Regions from separate parts of the Companilactobacillus halodurans genome, predicted to be linked through region 2. Evidence: riboswitches for the same ligand, from Rfam matches in the RefSeq annotation. Region 2 holds a riboswitch; the other holds the start of a gene.
The links. A riboswitch is a leader RNA that binds a small molecule or an ion and turns the genes downstream of it on or off. The one in region 2 is predicted to bind lysine.

Region 1: it holds a riboswitch for lysine, as region 2 does, so the genes downstream of both, FHL05_RS01475 (amino acid permease) here and lysA (diaminopimelate decarboxylase) in region 2, are expected to answer to the same signal.

The regions. Positions count from the first base shown of each region.
Region 1 covers NZ_VDFO01000004.1:1,728-10,716, reverse strand. The annotation lists gene FHL05_RS01485 (DUF916 domain-containing protein) at 1-315, shown strand, start outside; gene FHL05_RS01480 (helix-turn-helix domain-containing protein) at 380-1,846, opposite strand; lysine riboswitch at 1,986-2,159, shown strand; gene FHL05_RS01475 (amino acid permease) at 2,239-3,687, shown strand; gene serS (serine--tRNA ligase) at 4,007-5,296, shown strand; tRNA gene FHL05_RS01465 (tRNA-Asn) at 5,361-5,433, shown strand; tRNA gene FHL05_RS01460 (tRNA-Thr) at 5,525-5,597, shown strand; gene FHL05_RS01455 (FAD-binding protein) at 5,716-7,545, opposite strand; gene FHL05_RS01450 (FAD:protein FMN transferase) at 7,699-8,625, shown strand; gene FHL05_RS01445 (NADPH-dependent FMN reductase) at 8,726-8,989, shown strand, end outside.
Region 2 covers NZ_VDFO01000001.1:60,239-69,227, reverse strand. The annotation lists gene dapF (diaminopimelate epimerase) at 1-879, opposite strand, end outside; gene FHL05_RS00275 (aspartate kinase) at 894-2,252, opposite strand; lysine riboswitch at 2,399-2,582, shown strand; gene lysA (diaminopimelate decarboxylase) at 2,661-3,944, shown strand; gene dapD (2,3,4,5-tetrahydropyridine-2,6-dicarboxylate N-acetyltransferase) at 3,960-4,664, shown strand; gene FHL05_RS00260 (N-acetyldiaminopimelate deacetylase) at 4,667-5,824, shown strand; gene dapA (4-hydroxy-tetrahydrodipicolinate synthase) at 5,825-6,694, shown strand; gene dapB (4-hydroxy-tetrahydrodipicolinate reductase) at 6,705-7,478, shown strand; gene FHL05_RS00245 (aminotransferase class I/II-fold pyridoxal phosphate-dependent enzyme) at 7,569-8,753, shown strand; gene FHL05_RS00240 (aspartate-semialdehyde dehydrogenase) at 8,779-8,989, shown strand, end outside.

The DNA of each region.
Region 1 (8,989 bases), on a different contig from region 2:
ACTTTAAAGAATAACAATGGCTTTAATAAGTCATTCAACTACAATATTACCGTTAAACAAAGAGAAGCTGATAACGTGACTGAAGCAGCCACGCCTAAGCAACAAACTAACAATAAACAGTGGATAGCTATTATTGTTGGCATCATCGTTTTAATAGCGGTCGTCGTTTGGATGTATCTCTACTATTCACAACGTAACAAGGGTGATGGCCCTAAGAAAGGCCGCGGCAAGTTCAGATTGCCAAATAAGAAACAAACTGATGATTCTAAGAAGACTCGTTCAGGCGACACTAGATCGTCGCGTCATAAGAAATAATCTAGTTCAAAACAAATAGGCCAAGGTAATCCATTTTGATTACCTTGGCCTATTTCTTAATGCTTTAAAGTGCTTTTTTCTTCTTTTTATTATCAATTTTATTTTTGAGTTTCTTCACATAAACTGCATTCAGTTGAATCAGCAACCAAATATAGTCTGGTCTTGTCGAAGAAATATCCCAAGTAATCACTTTTAGATTCTCTGGATATTTCTTTTTTTCGATATCTAATGGCAAGACGTCTAAAGATGTTATCAAAACATCGACATTTTCGTAAACGTTGCTTGGAACGATTTCAACGAACTTCAAAGTTCTGATATTCCTCAAAACTACTTCAGCTGCTTGGTTACCAGGATCAATCAAAACTTTGACCTTGATAACGTCTTCCTCACGAATCGTGGAGATGTAACTTGGCAAGACCTGATAAAGATTTCTAGAAATCAATTCGGATGCATTATAGATACCAGTAAATTCGTTTTGGTCAACGTTTGAGAAGAATTTATAGATATCTTTATATAAATCCGTATAAACTCGTTCTTCATCGGAAGTGTACATCGTATCTAGATGCATGATTGAATAAGGCGCCATAATATAATAGAATACGATGTCTCTTGTGACGTAGGTCATGATGTGTTTCAAAGTCTTTTGATTGTGATAAACACTCATGTCGTCGTGATAATGTTCTTTCAAAAAATCTATAAAGTGATAAACGAGCGCATAGAATTTCGGGTTGATTCTAGCATTAGCGTTGATTGGTTGTTCAAAAGCCGTATCGCTAGGTTGAAAAGCGGTCTTTCTAAAGAGATTGACTAACTTATTTTCATTATCCAACGCCAAAATAGGCACAATTGGATAATCCTCATGGGTCAAGATATCCTGACCAAGCATTTGATCACCGAAAACATCGTTATAATAAGGCAATTCTTCGATGTAGTTACGTTTGATAAGTCTAATCCGTGAAATAGCTAAAAAATATTTTAATTGAATATGAACGATTGGATTATCGAATTTGATCCCCGCGCGTCCGATAATCTGGTCGATTGAATTTTCTTGGATTAGTGTAAAAGGCCATTCTTGACCGTGATAAGTGTACCAATAAACATAATATGCCATCCAGCGGATATTCTTTTCGTTTCCTTTGATTTCTAGTGTCGAGTTAGAAATCTTCAGGCCAAAATTCTTTAAGAATGCACGGAATTTTGACATCCGTCGGTTCAAAGTTGACTTACTGGTAAAGTGGTCGCTACTAAAACTTTCAAATGAAGGATTAGAACTAGTCAATCCATAATTGAAAGCTTGGAAAACGATGGAATTTTTAACCAAGTATAGTCGATAAGTATCGATGGCAATTTTGCTGAAGTCGATTGATTCTATCTTTGTATCGCTAGCATCAATATCGGGAGCGACGTCAGCAAGGTCTTCTAGTAATGCTTGGAAAATATTATATGTTTTTTGGTAGGTGAATTGTAGTCGGTTACTGATATTACTCAAGTTTACTTCACGAGGAGGTAACGATTTAATCACAGTTAGCATGTGGTATTTCTCAACGTCTTGCTTACTAAGAAAATTTGCTCCAACATATGTCTTCCCCCGGTAACGTTATAATTAAAAAAGTTTAATAATATACGAAACACTACTTGCTACTATCTTAACATTTATTTATAATGTTTTGTAATCAGATAGAGGTGCAATCTTTATTATTAGTATTTTTGAGTGCGGATAGGGTACTTTGAAAAAATATGAAAGGAAAGTTTGCCGAAATCATGTTATCCCTACTTGGTAATTTGATTGGGCTATTGCTTAATAGGCAGTAGACTGTCGCTTTTTGCGTTGAGCTATTGATTAATGGGATAATTATAATCCTTATTGTCGGTAGTTCCTCTGATAATAAGGATTTTTTTTATATCCAAAAAGGGGAATGAAAGATGGAAAATAATGATGTGAATAGGTCGTTGAAGACCCGTCACTTATCGATGATTGCGCTTGGTGGTTCAATTGGAACTGGGCTCTTTGTCGCAAGTGGCTCGTCGATTTCAACAGCTGGTCCAGGAGGAGCTTTGATAGCTTATGTGGCTATCGGTATCATGGTGTACTTCTTGATGACTAGTCTAGGAGAAATGGCAACATATATGCCAGTCTCTGGATCGTTCGCTACATATGCAACAAAATTTATCGACCCTGCTTTTGGGTTTGCGCTAGGTTGGAATTACTGGTTCAACTGGGCTATCACACTGGCAGTCGACCTATCTACAATTTCTTTAGTAGTTAAGTATTGGTTCCCAAGCTGGACTTCGTGGAAAATCAGTTTGACGTTCATGATAATCCTCTTGGTAATTAATTTTATTTCGGTAAGTTCATTTGGAGAAACAGAATATTGGTTGTCATCAATCAAGGTTACCGCCGTTATTATCTTCTTGATTGTTGGTATTTTAAGCATTCTTGGTATTTTAGGTAATCAAAACTTTGTCGGATTGACAAATTATTCATATAAGAAGGCACCTTTTGTCGGAGGAATACCGGCAATCCTAAGCGTCTTCGTCGTTGCTGGGTTCTCATTTCAGGGAACTGAATTGATCGGTATCACAGCTGGTGAATCAGCAACGCCAGAAAAGAGTATTCCTAAGGCTATCAAACAAGTCTTTTGGAGAATCCTTCTATTTTATATTTTATCAATCGCTGTTATTGGTGCCTTGATTCCTTATACAAGTCCTAACTTGTTGGGTTCAGGTGCTGGCGATATTGCTATCAGTCCATTTACGATTGTCTTTAAGAAAGTCGGGATTCCTTTAGCCGCTGGAGTCATGAATGCTGTAATTTTAACTTCGGTTATTTCAGCTGCTAACTCAGGTCTTTATGCTGCTAGTCGGATGCTTTGGTCAATGAGTAAAAATGGCATGGCACCTAAGGCTTTTCAAAGAACTAATGGTCGTGGGGTTCCCGTCTTCTCACTTCTTTTGACAGCGCTAATTGGAGCCATCGCGCTATTTACAAGTTTATATGGCGACTCATTTTATGAATTACTAGTTGCTGCTAGTGGGTTGACTGGATTTATCGCTTGGCTGGGAATCGCTTTTTCCCATTACCGCTTCAGAAAGGCTTACCTATATAAGGGATACAGTCTCGATGATTTGAGATACAAGGCTAAGTGGTTCCCATTTGGTCCAATTTTAGCCATTATCTTAGGTATCATTATTATTTTGGGTCAAGATGTTCGTTCAATGGTTAATTTCAACTTTGGACGTTTATTGATTAGTTACAGTGGTTTGATTATTCTCTTTATTTGCTGGGCTTACTACAAGATTAAGCATAAGACTAAGTTCTTGAAACTTGAAGATATCGATGTTGAGCAAGAAAAGAAGGATAATCATTACTAGTTGAAATTTGTGATGCTTTAAACTATTATTAAAGATGAATATAACGCTAAAAGAGTGCCTACTCACAAACCCTTCAGAGAGACGATGGTCGGTGTGAATCGTTAAGGTTTTTATTCCAGCATTCTATGGTAACGGGTAATTCCGTTCGGTTTGATCCGATAAAATCTGAAAGTGCAGTGTATTTGCATACGCTGAAACTGGGTGGTACCGCGAATAGTCGATTCGTCCCTTTATTGGGATGAATCGGCTATTTTTTATGCGTTAGTTTTTATCAAAACTGTTTACTTATGTGGCACAGTTAAAATATAGGAGGTTGGTCATGTTAGACATTAAGTTGATTAGAAAAGATCCAGATTGGATTAAGGATAAATTAGCTTCACGTGGCGTTAAGGCTGAAGAAATCGATGAATTGCTTTCATACGATGAAAAGCGTCGTGACTTGTTAGTTAAGACTGAAACATTGAAAGAAAAGAGAAATAAGGTTTCTCAAGATATTGCAACAAAGAAACGCAACAAGGAAAGTGCTGACGATGAAATTGCTGCTATGAAACAAGTTGGTAGCGATATTAAGTCAATCGATAGTGAACTTGAAGAAGCTCAAGAAAAGATGAATTATATTTTGGTTCGTCTTCCTAATATTCCCGACGATTCTGTTCCTGTTGGACCTGACGAAAGCACTAATGTGGAAATCAGAAAGGTTGGCGCTATTCCTAAGGAAGGCTTCAAACCTCGCCACCACTGGGATATCGGTGAAGAACTAGGAATCTTAGACTTTGAACAAGCTACAAAGGTTTCTGGTAGTCGTTTCGTTTACTACATTGGTATGGGTGCCAGATTGGAACGTGCAGTTTATAATTTCATGTTGGATCAACACCAAAAGGAAGGCTATACCGAAGTAATTCCTCCATACTTAGTTAACAACGATGCTATGTTTGGTACTAGTCAATTTCCTAAGTTTACTGAAGACGTTTATACCGTAATGGTCGACGAAAACCCATTGACTTTGATTCCAACTGCTGAAGTTCCATTGACGAACTACTTTGCTGATAAGATTTTGGATGAAAAAGACTTGCCTAAGTATGTCACAGCTCTAACACCTTGCTTCCGTTCTGAAGCTGGTTCTGCTGGTCGTGATACTCGTGGTTTGATTAGAATGCACCAATTCAACAAGGTCGAAATGGTTAAGGTGGCAAAGCCTGAAGAATCATACGACGAATTGGAGAAGTTGACAGCTAATGCTGAAAACATTTTGCAACAATTAGGACTTCCATATCACGTTATCGTTCTTTCAAGTGGGGATGCAAGTTTCAGTTCTGCTAAGACTTATGACCTTGAAGTTTGGATGCCTGCTCAAGACAAGTATCGTGAAGTTTCAAGTTGTTCAAACTGTCTTGATTTCCAAGCTCGTCGTGCTCACATTCGTTATCGTGATGCTAATGGCAAGACTAGATTGGCTCACACATTGAATGGTTCAGGACTAGCTGCTGGTCGTACAGTTGCTGCAATTCTTGAAAACAATCAAAATGAAGACGGATCAGTAACAATTCCCGATGTTTTAGTACCATATATGGGTGGCGTAACAAAAATTACTAAAGAAAATGCCAAATAGTTATTGACCTAAAGCCGATAAATTGATAAAATTTAATAGTTCTGTTAAAGAGCTATTGAATTATTCCGGATTAGCTCAGTTGGTAGAGCATCTGACTGTTAATCAGGGTGTCGTCAGTTCGAGTCTGACATCCGGAGTTATAATACTTAGGAAAACCTAGGTGTCCAATAAATTACATCTAGTTCAAAGAATTAGATGTAATTTTTTTATAGGTTTTTCTTTATTTTTGCCGTCTTAGCTCAGTTGGTAGAGCATCGGTATCGTAAACCGGCGGTCACAGGTTCAAATCCTGCAGACGGCATAGATAATGAAGTGAAATATCCTTCCAAGTAAACGTTGAGTAATCAACGTTTACTTTTTTTTTGCAAAAAAACACGATAACCAATCTTTTGATTATCGTGTTTATTACTTTAATTAAATTATTTTATTTGGTTTAAAGCATTTTGAACAGCTTCTTTAATTGCCTTACTTGAAGCGGAAGCACCAGAAACTGTATCAACATCAGTTGAGTTCTTCTCAACGATTTCTTGAGGAAGTTCTTTAACAGCTTTCAGTCCGTAATCGTCAGATTCGCTTTGTTTCAAAATTTCGATATTTTCGATATCGGATTTATTTTTGGCAGTGACCCGAACAACGATTTCATTGCCCATGCCAGCAGTTGACTTGCCGATATATTGGTTAGCTTTAGTTTCAAAATGTTCTTCACCAACATCAGAGCCTAAACCAGATTCGTGAACGCTAGCTGAAGAATTGGCATCAGTTTGGACTGTTTCAACTTTAATTTCAGGTTTCTTTTCGGCAGCATTTTCACCGGCAATTTTACCGAAGATTAAATTCTCAGCTAGGTTGCTGCCACCGTTATACTGACGTCCCATCAAACTGCCCAATTCACCAGCAGCATAGAGATGTGGTATAACGGCGTTATCATTGTCGACGACCTCAGCCTTGGAGTTGTGAACCGGTCCACCTTGGGTATTCAACAATCCTTGGACCATTGCCAAAGCGTAATAGGGACCATCGTTATCAAAGGCTGTTAGAGTTTTTGCATCACGGTTATAAGCATAATCGTGTTTTATCTCGGCAAAATGATTGAAGTCTTTAATCGTTTCTTTTAGTTTATCAACTGATACATTCATTACTTTACTTAGACTTGCTAAGTCGTCAGCTTTAACGACTGCCTTTAAAAATTCTGGATAAGGAGCATTCTTGTCGTTTTTCAATTCATCGTATTTCTTTTGATCGAAGACGACGTAAGGGTGGCGTTGAGCATTTGGGATTCTCCAATTGCCGTGATCTTTGATGTGTCCATGTCTATGGATTTCATTTTCATCGAAGTAACGAGTTCCATCGTCTCCAACAACAATCAAGCTGCCTTGATGGAAGGCTGGCCAATCGAAGGGAAGAAATTGCGAACGTTTGCCGTCAGCAGGCTTTGGAGTTAGGCCATGAAAGATGCCATATGATTCATAGTTGTTCATGTTGTAAAGTTGAGCACCAACTTCGCTAGCCATCTTAACGCCGATACCTTTGTTATAAAGCGAACCGATTGGGTTCAAACTAGTTTCACCAAGATAGTTTTCAACCATCTTGTGGTTATTTTCAAAGCCACCTGTTGCCAATACGACGCCGTTATTTGCACGGACGTTGAGCAGTTTACCGTTACGCTTGATTTGAACGCCGACGATTGCCTTAGTTTCAGGGTTTTGAATCAAGTGTTCTGCTGGCGTTTCATACAAAACGTCAATTTTATCAGCACGGTCTAAAACTTGTTGACGAAGGTTCTTCCAAAGGGCTGAATCAGCGACACCTTCGTGAACAGCAACTAAATCATGAGTAGCTTGACCACGAAATTCGGGGTATTCGTGAGCCATAAAGTGCAAGGCTTTTGAAACCGGTGAGTCAGGGTGTTTTCTCATGATAAATGGCTTAACGCCCAAATATTTTTCTAAGTAATCAGGGATATTATAAAGTCCCTTAACATAAGTCTCCATTAAATCTTTATCGTATGATAAAGGAAATGCAAGGTCTTGATAATATTTTCTCAAGTCATCTAAGTTAGAACCTGAAGAAATAACTTGACCAGCATAACGGGTATTTCCACCTTCATGACCCTCTGGAGCAGAGTCTGTAATCAAAACTTTACTATCGTTATCCGCAGCAAATCTAGCGGCAGATGCACCTGCGCCACCAAAACCTAAGACAATGACGTCATAACTTGCATCCCATTTTATTTTTGAATCCTCAAACATTTAATTCACTCCATTTCCTCACAATGTTAGGATTAATATACCGCTAATTTGTGATATTGTGAATAAGTTCCCTTTGTCGAGAACGACAATTAGAGCTATCATGAGAGAGCTTGCAAGTGTTTATCTATTTTGAAAACGAATTGAGGATTTTCCATGGGATTAATAAATAAGAGCTATTACGCTTTAGGAACGCTGATAAATTTATCAGTCGCAAAACCCAGTAGCATCGATGATTTAGATGCTGGTTATGCGCTGATTCAAAAGTTTGAAGATAAATTAACTGTCAATCGAAAGGAATCTGAGGTCATGTCGATTAACCACCAAGCAGGTAAAAGACCAGTCTCAGTTTCGCTCGATACTTATAATTTGATTAAAAGAGCTGTTTTAGTCAGCCAAAAGCACTTAGGCTTCAATGTTGCTATCGGTCCCTTGGTCAAGCTGTGGAAAATTGGCTTTAAGGGTGCCAATAAACCAAGCGATGAAGATATTCAAGCACGTTTGAAAATTATTGATCCAGAAAAAATTATTTTAGACGATGCAAAACAATCCGTCTTCTTACAAGAAAAGGGTATGGAGATTGATTTAGGTGGTATCGCTAAAGGCTATATTGCTGATGAAATTAAAAAATTGTGGTTAAAACGAAATGTCAAAACCGGAATTATTGATTTAGGTGGCAACGTCTCATTAGTAGGACCAAGTCTACATGAAGATGGTTTGTGGAATATCGGCGTTCAAAATCCTCTTAAACCTCGTGATGTTTCATTAGGAGTCTTACGTACTCCTGAAAAATCGATTGGTACTTCAGGAATTTATGAGCGTAAATTAGTTGTTGACGGTCATGAATATCATCACATGTTCGACTCAAGAACTGGTTATCCGATTCAAAATAATTTAGCCAGCGTCACGATTGTCAGCGATAAATCTATCGATGGCGAAATTTGGTCGACCTTAGGATTTTATCAAGGTATTGAAAAAGGCAAAGCGATGATTGAAGCTCAACGAGGGATTGAGGCTGTTTTCATAACTAAAGACTTGGAAACTGTTGTAACTAGTGGCTTGAATAATTTCAAACTAATATAAGTATTTTATATATTACTAATATAAAAAAGTATATTGATTTAATTAGTGAAACATTTTACAATGAGCTTGGGAAATTAATATAAATGGGATGATTTTTGATATGAATAAATTTATAGCAATTGTTGGATCAAATTCAAAGAAGTCGACTAATCGTGAATTATTGCAGTATATGAAGCAACATTTTCAGACCAGTGCTGAAATTGAGTTAGTCGAAATCAAAGGGTTGCCACTCTATAAGAAGACGCCTGATCAATTCGTTCCGCAACGGGCTAAAGATATTGCCAAAAAAATTGTGGATTCAGATGGCGTTATTATTGCTACACCTGAATATGACCATTCAATCCCCGCAGCTTTATCCAGCGCT
Region 2 (8,989 bases):
AAGTTCATCTTCAGGAACTTCCAATTCGTGAGTAAAGGTAGCGTTACCGATCAATCTGATTTGACTGTTTTCTGGCTGACTTTCCAAAGTAATATGAGTTTTGACCATTCCACCAGGATTATAAACCTCAATATCTTTTTCAGGGTCAAATTGGTCAGAGTGAAGCATTGCAAACATCAAACTAGTTGCTGACATCCCGGTGCCACAAGCATTAGTAAAACCAACGCCACGTTCGTAAGTTTGTACAAATAATTTATTGGTGTTCAAAATCTGTGCAAAACTGACGTTGACACCTTCTGGGAAATAAGGATTTTTCCGATTCAATCTTTGTCCCAAATCACCCAATTCTAATTGACTAACTTCAGGAACGAAGCTAATCAAGTGCGGATTAGGAACAGCAACGGCAGAAAAACTTTGGTCAGGTAGAAATTCTGGTACGTGTTCATCAATCATTTGATCTAAATCTTTATAGGCGAATGGTAATGTATCTTTTTGGAAACTAATTGGCGAAATTTCAACGCTAAAGGCTGGAACGTTTTCATAAAAATCGTCAGCTTTAGACACGCTTAAATCTGCCGACATCGTTTCAACTTTGAAATCTTCCAAGTGATATTTTTCGCAAAGATAACGACTGACAGTCCTCAATCCATTGCCACACATCTTAGCTTCACTGCCGTCAGCATTAATAACTCGCATTTTGCCTAAGCAATTTTCACTAGTGTCGATTACCAAAAGACCATCAGCACCATCTAAGACATCCTGGCACAAGTTGATTGCTAATCTTTTTAGTTCTTCATCATTCAAAGCTTTTTCCAGTAAAGTTTGGTCGAGGATAAAAAATTTATTTTCAGAACCATGGACCTTGAGTAGTTTTACCAATTTGATCACCTCAGTTAATTAAAAAAAGTTTTATAAATCTGTCTGACAGCATCATCTGCATCAGCTTCTTGAACACCAATCATGATTGAAATCCGTGAAGCGCCTTGGTTAATCATATGAATTGCAATATTATTTTGAGTTAAGGAATCAATGATTTCACCAAGAGTATTAACATTATGAGCGATACTTTCGCCTACCACCATAATAATTGCATAATCATCAATCCATTCCAAATAATCGGGTTGTAAGACTTCTTTGACATCGTGACATAAATGCTCAATGGTAGTCTTGTTAAGCTTAGACCGGTCAAAAATGACAGTCAAATCGTCAATTCCAGATGGCATGTGTTCATAAGAAATGCCGTACTTATAAAAAATTTTCAGTAGTTTAAGAGTAAAGCCCACTTCCTTATTTAGCAAATAACGATGTAAGTATAAAGCTGAAAATCTTTTTGAACAAGCGATTCCGGTAATTTGATTGGATGGGTTGAATAAAAATTGTTCCGGAACGATCAAGGTACCATCAGCTGCAGGATTGTTAGTATTTTTAACGTTAACAGGTACCTGACCTTGAATAGCTGGGATAATGGCTTCGTCTTGGAAAACCGAAAAGCCGGCATATGATAATTCACGCATTTCTCGATAAGACATTTTTTTGATTGCCTGGGGATTTTTAACTACGTGGTTATTGGCTGCATAAATTGCATCGACATCAGTGAAGTTTTCGTACATATCGGCATGCAATCCTTTGCTGAGCATTGCTCCAGTGATATCTGAGCCGCCCCTTGAGAAAGTATAAATTTCTCCTTTTTGGTTGTAACAGAAAAAGCCTGGAAAGACTAAACGACTATCTTTAGGAAGAGACAGTTTGTCTAGATTTAAATATGTTTCTGGTGAAATATCGGCGTCATTAGGTTGACCATGAACGATAATACCTGCATCTTTAGGGTCAACAAATTTAGCTTTGATTCCTTCTTTATTTAAAATTTCACTTAGTAAAATGGCATTTAAAAATTCCCCGTGAGCTTTAAATGTGGCCATTAGGTGTTCTTCATCTGAATATTTGGCTTTTGCTAGGTCAGTCAGTTTTTTCTTTAATTTCTGAATAACTTTATCGTCAAGTTGAAAGTGGTCACTGATTTCATGATATCTTGAGATAATTTCTTTTATATAGTTTGTATAATCTTCGTGGGCGATAACTGTTTTTGCATAGTCGATCAAAAGATCGGTAACTTTTGTATCACCTGCGAAGCGTTTACCTGGAGCCGATGTAACGATAACTTTTCTTTCAAAATCTTCATTAATAATCTTAATGACCTTGTCAAATTGTTCACCGGTTGCAAGAGAACTGCCCCCAAACTTGATGACCTTCATAAAATACACCTCTAAAAATTAAATAGATTTTAATGATGAGTGTACCATTTTTTGCTGTCATGACAAGAAAAAAAATTAAAATATTAGAAATATGAGAATATTACTAATTTGGCTTGACGAATAATGAGTGTTGTTATAATCTTAATACCAATAAAAGAGGTCGCAATCAACATCAGTAAATGAGGGAGCTTCTGTAAGAGCTAAGAACTTATTTGAAAGGGAAGATTGCCGAAGCACTAAATTTTACAGAATTTAGCGAGCTGGGACGTATTAACAAAAGAATACGGACTGTCGTGGCTAAACTGTCAGTCACGTTGAGCTTATGACAAAATTGATGCAGATATCGTGTGGATCTCTTTGTTATATGCAAAGAGATCCTTTTTTATTTGGTAAAAAGGAGTAGTTGAGATGATAAGAAATGAATTGACCAGCAAAAATGGACATTTGATTATTGGCGGCGTGGATAGCGTTGACTTAGCCAAAAAATATGGTACGCCGCTTTATGTATTTGATATTGAAATGATTCGTAGCCAAATAAGAAAATTTAAAGCTGCTTTTGAAGAAAATGATTTAAATTATCAAATCAGCTATGCTAGCAAGGCTTTCGCAGTTAAAGCCATTTACCAAGTTATGAAACAGGAAAATGCTCATATCGATGTAGTTTCTGGAGGCGAGTTATTCACCGCTCTTGAAGCAGGCTTTCCAAGCGATAAGATAAGTTTTCATGGTAACAATAAGTCCTATGCCGAGTTGGAAATGGCTGTGAAAAATCATATCGGTGTAATTATTCTAGATAACTTTCACGAAATAGAATTATTGTCAGATGTTTTACAAAGTAATAATGCGTCCGTAAATGTGATGCTGCGTTTGACCCCTGGTATTTCAGCTCACACGCATAAATACGATCAAACTGGTCAGACCGATAGTAAATTCGGCTTTGATGTTGAATCTGGTCAAGCTAGTCAAGCTGCTAAGGCGGTTTTAAATAATAAGCAGATGAATTTATTAGGAATCCATGCTCATATTGGTTCACAGATTTTTGGTACTGAAGGCTTCATTATGTTGGCCAAGAAGATGATGGAAATCGCTAAACAATTAAAGGAAGAATTTAATTATTGGCCTCAAGTTATTAACTTAGGCGGTGGTTTTGGAATCAGCTACAACCAAGATGACGACCCAATTTCAGCTTCAGAGTTTATTTCTAAAATTGCTGCTGAATTAAAAAAATCTGATGAAAATGTTCCAGAGATTTGGATTGAACCTGGACGCTCGATTGTTGGTGCTAGTGGCTACACGCTTTATACGATAGGCTCTAGAAAAGATGTTCCTCAGCATCTACCATATGTCTCAGTCGACGGCGGCATGGGAGATAATATTCGTCCAGCCTTATATCAAGCTAAATATGAAGCAGTCGTTGCCAATAAGATGGATGAAAAAGATGTAGAAACTGCTCATATCGCTGGCAAATATTGTGAGTCTGGTGATATCTTAATTGATAAGCAAGCTTTGCCAAAGACAAAACCTGGCGATATCTTAGCAATTTTAGATACTGGGGCTTACGGATATTCAATGGCGATGAATTATAATCGCAATCCTAGACCCGCAGTTGTCTTTGTTGAAAATGGTCAGTCCAAGTTAGTGGTTAAGCGCGAAACTTATCAAGATTTAATTAGTTTAGATTGTGATTATTAATTGGAGGAAAATTAGATGTCAAAAATGAGTGCAGAAGAAATTATTAATTTTATTGGAAATTCAAAAAAAACGACCCCAGTCAAAGTTTATTTACAAGGGGATGTTACTAAAATAAGTTTTCCTTCAGAAGTAAATGTTTTTAAAAGCAATGATTTAGCAATTATTATTGGTGATTTTAAAAAAATCTATCCTATTTTAGAGCAAAATAAATTAACCGATTATTATGTTGAAACAATAGCCCAAAATTCAGCCGTACCGATGCTTGATATCAAGAACATCAATGCACGAATTGAACCAGGTGCAATCATTAGAGATCAAGTTGAAATTGGTGATGGAGCAGTTATCATGATGGGTGCTGTTATCAATATCGGTGCTGAAATTGGAAATGACTCAATGATTGATATGGGAGCTGTTCTCGGTGGTCGTGCAATCGTTGGAACAAATTCACATATTGGTGCTAATGCCGTTTTAGCCGGTGTCGTTGAACCAGCTTCAGCTCAACCAGTTAGAATCGGCAACAATGTTGTAGTTGGTGCCAATGCAGTTGTTCTAGAGGGAATTCAAGTTGGCGATGATGCTGTTATCGGTGCTGGTTCCGTCGTTACCAAAGATGTTGCCAGTGGAACCGTCGTTGCTGGTGTTCCTGCTAAGATTCTTAAAGAAAAAGATCAAAAAACAACTGATAAGACAAAAATAGAGAGTACTTTAAGGAAGTTATAATCATGGTCTTAAGTGAAACTGAATTAATTGATATTAGACGTCATTTACATACGATTCCAGAACTTTCATTAGAAGAATTCAAAACGCATGACTACCTCAAACAAGTGATAAGTAAATTTTCTCAAGTCAATATGGAAATTAAAGAGCTACCAGAACTTCCAACTGCTCTGTTGGTGTTGATAAAAGGGAGCAATCCTAAGAGAAATATCGGTTATCGCTGTGATATGGATGCGTTGCCTGTTAACGAAACAAACGGCTTAAAATATGCATCTCAAACAAAGGGTGTGATGCATGCCTGTGGACACGATATTCATATGACCGTGGCTTTAGGCATTCTAAGTTATTATGCTGAGCATCAACCAAAGGATAATTTGATATTCTTCTTTCAACCAGCCGAAGAAAGTCAAAGCGGCGGTAGAAAAGCTTATGATTTGGGAGCTTTTTCTAAACGTTTCCAGGTCGATGAATTTTATGGATTGCACGATAATGCCCAATTAAAAACTGGCGTTATAGGTTGTCGTAACGGTACTTTGTTTGCCGGGACAACGGAAGTAAATGTTGATATTAAAGGAAAAAGCGGTCACGCTGCATATCCACAGCTAGCTAATGATTCGATTGTTATTGCTGCTAATTTCATTGAGCAAGTTCAAACTATTATTTCACGAAATATTGATCCAACTCGTTGTGGAGTAATTACTTTTGGAAAAATTGAAGCCGGTGTAATTAGAAATGTTATCGCTGGTAAAGTTCATTTAGAAGGAACGATTCGAGGTTTGACGCAAAGTATGATTGAATACTTGCGTTTAAGGATTTCCGAAATTGCTGAAGGCTTGGAGAAGTCATTTAATTGTTCAATCAAAATCAATTTCAATCAGGGCGGTTATTACCCAGTTGAAAACGATCCAGTTTTGACTAAACGTTTTATCGAATATATGCAACAAAATAAAGCTGTTGATTTTGAAGAGACAGCTCCAGCTATGACAGGTGAAGATTTTGGATATTTGTTGAATAAAATTCCCGGAACAATGTTTTGGCTAGGGGTGGAAAGCCCTGGTGCTTTACATTCAGCTGACTTTTTGCCTCACGAAGAGGCGATTGAACAAGGAGTCAAAGCAATGGTTGGCTTTTTAAATTATCGAATGAATTTGGAGGAGAAATAAATGTTTAACGATGTTGATTTGATGACGGCTATTATTACGCCATTTGCACAAAATGGAGAAGTAGATTATAAAGCTCTAAAGAAATTGACAGAGCATTTATTGGCTACAGGAAGCCAAGGATTCGTCATTGGTGGAACGACTGGTGAAACTCCTACTTTAACTGAAAAAGAAAAATTAGACTTATATCAAGAGTTCGTTAAGATTGTAGATCACCGAGTTCCAATAGTTGCGGGTGCCGGCAGTAATAATACAGAACAGACGATTGATTTTATTAATAAATTGTCAAAAATTGATGGTATTGATATGGCTTTAGTAGTAGTTCCTTATTACAACAAGCCTAATCAACGAGGGATGATTGCCCATTTTGAAACAGTTGCCAAGAATTCACCTTTACCAATTATGATTTATAACATTCCTGGTCGAACAGGCGTCTTGATGGAAAAAGAAACCGTCGTTAAATTAGCTCAAAATAGCAATATTTCTGGAGTTAAGCAGTGCAATACCCTGGAAGATTTGGAATACATTGTTGAACATACCGATAAAGATTTTGCAGTTTACAGTGGTGAAGATGCTCAAGCTTTGTTTGCTAAGGTGATTGGTGCTAATGGCGTTGTTTCTGTAGCTTCTCATATTTATGGAAACGAAATGACAGAGATGTATAAGGATCTTGATGAAGGAAATTATCAAATTGCTGGCAAGATTCAACGTCAATTAACTCCTAAAATGAGTGCTTTATTTATGTATCCATCACCATCGCCTGTTAAGGCAGCTTTGAACCAGTTGGGTTATGAAGTTGGTGGCTGTCGTTTGCCAATTGTTTCTTTGAATGATGAAGAAAAAAATATTTTATTCAAAAAATTAGATTTATAGGAGCTTTCGTATGATAAAAGTTATTATTTCTGGTTTCAATGGTTCAATGGGTCAAAAGGCTGTCAATATGGTCAATTCAGCGTCTGATATGCAACTAGTTGCTGGATATAATTCAATTATTACTGATCTTGATCCGAAAACCTATGGATTATCGGATGATGTCAAAGTGTTTAATAAATTAGCTGATATTAATATTGAAGCTGATATTTGGATTGACTTTTCAGTTCCAAGTGCTGTTTTTGAAAATACTAAATTTGCAATCGAACAGGGGATTCGACCTGTGATTGGAACTAGTGGAATGAGTGAAGATCAAACTTCTGAATTAAAAAAATTGGCTGATTCAAAAGAATTAGGTGGAATTATTGCTTCAAACTTTGGACTTTCAGCTGTTTTAATGATGAAATTTGCGCAGGTAGCTGCAAAATATTTCTCGGAATCAGAAATTGTTGAAAAGCATCATGAAGATAAAATCGATGCACCTTCTGGTACGGCCATGAATACGGCTCGCTTGATTTATCAAGCTCGAGGTAAAGATCAAGAACAACATAGTAGTGAAGATCCACTTCATACAAGAGGTGGAGATTATCATGGAACTAAGATTCATGCACTTCGCTTGCCAGGTTTTGTAGCCGATGAAGAGGTCATCTTTGGCGGCGTCGGTGAAACATTGACGATTTCTCAAAGTACAAGCGACCGTGAATCATTTATGACTGGCGTTAAATTAGCAATCCATGAAGTTATGAAACGAAACCAACTAGTAATTGGTTTAGAACAAATCATTTAGAAATTATTTAAAAAAATTACAAAAGCTCTAATAATTTGACGGAGTTTGTTATAGAATTAGATTATTATTAATTTTAAGGAGTGTTGCACAATGCCAGAATTAGATTCATCAGTAAAAAATGTAGTAAATGAGACCCTTGCCCCAATGGGAAGATCACAAATTAGAATCTTTGCTGAAAAATTTGCAAAAATCCCTGGTTTGATTAAATTGACTTTAGGCGAACCAGATTTCAATGTTCCAGAACATGTAAAAAATGCCGCCATTGAAAGTATTAAAGAGAATAAATCGCATTATTCTGACCAAACGGGCTTTCTAAGTTTACGTAAAGCTATTTCTGGGTATTTGGATAAGCAATTCGACTTACAATATGATCCGGCAACTGAAATTATAGTGACAATTGGTGCTACTGAAGCAATCTTTGATTCACTTGCTGCCATTATTAATCCTGGCGATAAGGTAATTATTCCTACACCAACATTTGCTCTTTACATTCCTATCGTAAAGATTCTTGGTGGAATTCCCGTCCAAGTTAATACCACAGCTGATGGTTTTCGTTTAACAGGTAAAAAATTAGAAGAAGTTATTGAAGAAGAAGGACCTGATAAGGTCAAAGCCCTAATGCTTAATTTCCCTGGTAATCCAACAGGATTTGTTTATTCGCAAGCTCAATTGCAAGAACTAGTTGATGTCGTTAAGGATAAGAATATGTTCGTTATTTCTGATGAAATCTATGCCGAATTGACTTATGGTCATAAACATATTTCTTTAGCCAAATTATTACCTGGAAAAACACTTTTGATTAATGGTCTATCAAAATCACATGCAATGACAGGGTATCGTATCGGTTACGTAGCCGGTCCTAAAGATTTCATTACCCAAGCTGGAAAGATGCATGCCTTTACGGTTACAGCACCTTCTAACCCGGCTCAGTTCGCTGCACAAGAAGCTTTGGAAAATGGAATCGACGATCCAGTTGCAATGAAGAAAGTTTACCAAGAACGTCGTGATTACTTAGTTGAGCAATTAAACAATTTGGGGTATGAAACAAAAACCCCTGAGGGTGCTTTTTATACCTTTTCAAAGATTCCAGAAAAATTCCATTTAACTTCAATTGAATTTGCCGATAAATTGGCAACAGAGGGTCTCGTTGGAGTTACTCCAGGAGTTGCCTTTGGTGAGGGTGGCGAAGGTCATTTCAGAATTTCCTATGCTTCATCCATGGAAGATATTAAAGAAGCTATGAAACGTTTAAGAAAGTTTACAGAGAGTTTATAAATTTGAATTAAGGGATGAGTTATTTATGAGTGATGAATATACAGTAGCAATTTTAGGTGCCACAGGAGCTGTTGGGACACGTTTGATTCAACAATTGGAACAGTCGACTATTCCAGTTAAACAAGTTAAGTTACTAGCTTCGTATCGTTCAGCTGGTAAAAAATTACAATTTAAGGGACAAGAAGTCACCGTTGAAGAAGCTAAACCAGAGTCCTTTGATGGAGTCGATTTGGTCT